2 regions of the Saccharospirillum sp. ABV4_185 genome follow, and region 2 is predicted to be linked to the other one. Evidence: predicted binding sites of a transcription regulator. Region 2 holds the regulator's gene; the other holds the start of a gene.
The links. The regulator LexA, encoded in region 2, represses DNA repair genes until DNA is damaged. The targets are predictions, from matches to a motif close to TACTGTNTANNTANACAGTA.

Region 1 (2,397 bases), 320 kb from region 2:
CGAGCAGCGCTTGGCAGCCGTCGAGGATTATTCCAGGCGCAGCTGATCGAGATGGATGCGGCTCGGTTGTTCCAGATCGACAGCGAAGATTTCCACCCGGGCAATGTCGCTTAAATTGAGTAACTGTTCAGCGCTGGAATCCTGTGGCGGGTGCAATGGAATCTGCACCAGATTCCAGCCGAATTCGACGATAAAACTCTCATTGAAGCGTTGCCCAAAGGCGACATTGCTGTCGAGACTGTTGTGGTCGTCGATGCGCACCGTCAGCGTCAAGGGCGTGAGTTTGGGGTTGTAGACGGCCATCGACAGCCGGTCATAAGCTGACCAGTCGCGTGGTGGCGTAATCATGCGCGCACCCTGATAGTCGTCCGGTTCCAGCTCCACCGCCAGACTGCGATGGCCTTGCCAGGCGCGTTCCTCACTGAGGCTGACCGCGCCTTGCCACCAGTCGAGTTCGTAATCGGTTTCGAAACTGCCCAGACGCGGCAGTTGAGCGTCGAGCCGATAGATGGTCAGCGCCGCCAGCAGCACCAGACTGAGCTGATGCGCGAACAGTCCGGTGGCGATGACGCGGCCTGTCCACACCTGAGGCGTGCCTTTGTTGAGCCAGAAAATACCCAGCCAGGCACCAACCAGATTGCGCTCGATATCGCTCCAGTCCTGTTGATGACCGACGTCGTAGCGCAGGTATTCGAGCATGATACTGAGGATAAAAACGGCCAGGCTGATCGCCAGCCAGTGCGGCCAGGTGCGCATGTCCAGACGGGAGCGCAAAGCGGTGATGGCCAGCGCAAAATAGATGATATGGCCCAAATCCCAAAGCGCGCGGTCGAGCGCTGCGTCACGGCTGAGCGGGCCTTCCATAAACAGAAACGGCAGGCCGATCAGCAACAGGGCGGCCAGCCCCCACTTGTTGATCCAGGAGAAGACGGACATTGAGGCTTGGTTCAGGTCGTATACGAAGGCGCCACTATGCCTGTCGAGTCTTGTGTTGTACACCGACGGACTTGCCTCAAACCGGCGCCGGTTACAGTAAAAATACTGTATAAATAGACAGTATTTGATGGCAGTATTCGCACCAGACTTGCCAGCAAGAGCCCGACATCATGTCTGCTGATCATCGCATTAAAACCCGTGGCACCGGCGCCCAGCCGGCCAATCGTTATCAGCCGCAGCGCATCGAGGCGGCCAGCGATGACTGGCCGCTGGACCCGGATGATGACCTGACACCAGACAGCCTGGCCACCCAGGTCGACGATGAAAAGGTGCGTACCATCATCAGCACCAACCAATCGCCCGATGTGCCTTTCGAGCAGTCCATTAATCCCTATCGGGGTTGCGAGCATGGCTGCATCTACTGCTTCGCGCGGCCGACGCACGCCTACTGGGATTTCTCACCCGGACTCGATTTCGAAACCCGGCTGATCGCCAAAACCGGCGCTGCCGACCGCCTGCGCGAAGCGCTCGATAAACCCAATTACCGCTGCAAGCCGATTGCGCTGGGCATGAATACCGATGCCTATCAGCCGCTGGAAAAACAGCGCCGCATCACCCGCGAACTGTTGGAGGTGATGCGCGATTATCGCCATCCGGTGACCATCATTACCAAAGGCGGCCTGGTGCTGCGCGATCTGGATTTGCTGGCGGAACTGGCGGCCGATGGCTTGTGCAGCGTCAGTGTCAGCCTGACCACCCTGGATAACGATCTGAAGCGTCGTCTGGAACCACGCGCCGCCTCGCCGGCAACGCGCTTAAAAGTGGTGCGCGAACTGACCGCGGCCGGTGTGCCCACCGGCGTGCTGCTGGCGCCGATGATTCCCTTTATCAACGATGCCGAAATGGAAGCGCTGCTGGAGGCCGCAGCAGGCGCAGGCGCCAGACAAGCCGGCTGGATACTGCTGCGCTTACCTTTGGAAATCGCTGAATTATTCGAAGACTGGTTACAGCGCCACTACCCGGACCGGGCCGAACACGTGATGGCGCGCATCCGCGATATGCGCGGCGGCAAGGTATACGAGGGGGCTTTTGGCAAACGCATGCGCGGCCAGGGTGTCTACGCCGATTTGCTCAGCCAGCGCTTTAAACGCGCCTGTCGTCAGTTGGGTTTGAACCAGACCGAGCCGCCGGTACTGCGCACCGATTTATTCCGCCGCTGGGGTGGTGGGCAACTCGATCTGATTTGAACCGGCGGTTAGGCGCCGATGGCGAGAAAACCTTTCACCACCGCCGGAATATCACCTTCCTTCATGCCGGCGACATTCATCCGGCCACCGCCGACAAGGTAGATGCCGTGGTCGTTGCGCAAGGCATCGATCTGGTCGTTAGTCAGGCCGGTCACCGAAAACATGCCGCGGTGTTCGCTGAAGTAATCGAAGCGCTGGCTGTCGCTGTGCTCGC
Region 2 (2,397 bases):
GAATCAACTTGGCTCCGGGCAACCAATAAAGGCGACGTGGCGGTAACTGGTGGGAATTAACGAACAACAGCTCCGGCAGCGTCTCACCGTAGGCCAGAGTTCGGCTGATCAACTCACAGCCCATACCGCGAGCAATAACGGCTGGTTTGTGGCCACAGCGTTCTTCAATAAACGCGAACACAGATGGCAGATCATACTCAGCCATAATGTCCAGCGTATTGGTTTGCGGTCGTTGGTTGCGCGATGACAAACCATGGCCCCGCCAATCCAATAACCAGACATCGTAACCTTGACGTACCAACTCACCAGCAGTACCGCCAACACCATAATCCAACCACTGCCAGTGGTTGTAGAACGCATCGTGAACCAACAATAGCGGCAACGCCTTGGTCACTTTTTCCTGATGCAGACGCACCAGTGCGATCTCGACGGTTTTGTCGGTGCTGTTGTTTGGTTTCAGGGAATAGACATCTTCGTAGACGCCTTCTTTGAATTCCGCACTGGCCAAAGCCACCGGGAAAAGTTCACTGCTACTTTTCAAGCCTTTAGAGTCCTTTACAGTGAGCGTAGCCTGTATATAATCACAGCTACTGTATAAAAAAACAGGGCGACACTATGCTGAAACTGACCGCTCGTCAACAAGAGGTGCTGGATATCATTAAAGAGCACCTTGGCGCCACCGGCTACCCACCGACCCGGGCGGAAATCGCCCAACGGCTCGGTTTTAAATCCCCCAATGCGGCGGAAGAACACCTCAAAGCCCTGGCCCGTAAAGGGGCTATAGAGATGGTCTCCGGTGCCTCACGTGGTATCCGACTGCCGGAGTCCGAAGCTGAAGCCGGCATTCCCGTCGTCGGTCGTGTTGCTGCCGGTTCCCCCATTCTGGCTCAGGAACAGATTGAGGAATTCATCGAAATTCCCACCGGTCTGTTCAACCCCAAAGCCGATTATTTGCTTCAGGTACAGGGGCTCAGTATGAAAGACATCGGCATACTGGAAGACGATCTAATCGCGGTTCACAAGACCGATCAAGCCCGCAATGGCGATATTGTTGTTGCCCGAGTTGGTGAAGATGTCACCGTCAAACGCTATGAACGCGAGGGCGGCATTGTAACGCTCTACCCGGAAAATACCGACTTTGATCCGATTAAGGTCGACCTGGAACAGGACGACTTTGCCATCGAAGGTCTCTACGTCGGCGTTATTCGCCGGACGCTGCACTAAGAGCACCGCCCGGCAAACGCATCACTCCGGTCGCGCTCCCGGCTCATTCGAGCTATTCCACAGGGGCGCGGCGCCGGATTTCTTCTCAATCATCGCCAGCATCTGTTGATGCGCTTCGCGCTCTGCGGCCGTAGGTTCAATAACGACCAAGCGCTCTCCAGCCGCCATTACCGCACTGGCGTCAAAACTCACTTCGTCATTATTGGACTGGGGTTCTTCATCCAGAATCAACGCCGTCTGGCCGCCAGTCATCATCAGATAAACGTCGGCGAGAATCTCTGAGTCAAGCAAAGCGCCGTGCAGTGTACGGTGGCTGTTATCGATATCATAGCGTTTGCACAACGCATCCAGGGAAGCCTTGGCTCCCGGATGTTTTTCACGCGCCAGCATCAGCGTATCGAGCACGGTGCAATGACTGTCCAACCGACCGAAGCGGCTGTCGCCCTCGGCAGCCAGTCGATCGAACTCCATTTGCAGGAAGCCCATATCGAAGGCGGCGTTATGGATGACTAATTCAGCACCGGCGACAAACTGCCAGAAGTCGTCAGCAATATCGCGGAACTTGGGCGCATCCTTAACCTTCTCATTATTAATGCCGTGAACCGCTACCACTTCATCGGGAATGTCGCGCTCCGGGTTGATGTAGTAGTGAAAGTGCCGGCCAGTATGTTTACGGCCGACCAGTTCGACACACCCAACTTCGACGATGCGATCGCCCTTGTTGGGGCTCAGACCGGTGGTTTCCGTATCCAGTACAATCTGTCGCATATCAACCTCGCTTAATAATGTCGTCGACGCCCTGATTAGCCAGCGCATCGGCACGTTCGTTTCCTTCGTTACCAGCGTGGCCTTTTACCCAATGCCACTGCACCTCGTGCTTGCCGATCTGCTCATCCAAACGCTGCCACAGGTCTTTATTCTTCACCGGCTGCTTGCTGGCGGTTTTCCAGCCATTACGTTTCCAGCCATGAATCCACTCGGTGATACCTTTGCGCACATATTGGGAATCGGTGTACAGATCCACCTGGCAACGCCGCTTCAGCGATTCCAAACCAGCGATGGCGGCCATCAGCTCCATACGATTGTTAGTGGTATCGCGTTCGCCACCATGCAGTGATTTTTCGTGCTTGCCCGAGCGCATCAACACGCCCCAACCACCCGGGCCAGGATTGC

Region 1: a site for LexA is predicted at 1,040-1,059, ahead of ACXAE6_RS12605 (PA0069 family radical SAM protein). Genes of this name have one in related genera too.

What each region holds. Positions count from the first base shown of each region.
Region 1 is NZ_JBSWUW010000001.1:2,663,222-2,665,618, forward strand. Features, by position in the region: gene ACXAE6_RS12595 (LysR family transcriptional regulator) at 1-46, shown strand, start outside; gene ACXAE6_RS12600 (hypothetical protein) at 28-936, opposite strand; gene ACXAE6_RS12605 (PA0069 family radical SAM protein) at 1,107-2,183, shown strand; gene ACXAE6_RS12610 (amino acid aminotransferase) at 2,192-2,397, opposite strand, start outside.
Region 2 is NZ_JBSWUW010000001.1:2,980,997-2,983,393, reverse strand. Features, by position in the region: gene ACXAE6_RS14185 (alpha/beta hydrolase) at 1-541, opposite strand, end outside; gene lexA (transcriptional repressor LexA) at 616-1,224, shown strand; gene dnaQ (DNA polymerase III subunit epsilon) at 1,246-1,992, opposite strand; gene rnhA (ribonuclease HI) at 1,994-2,397, opposite strand, start outside.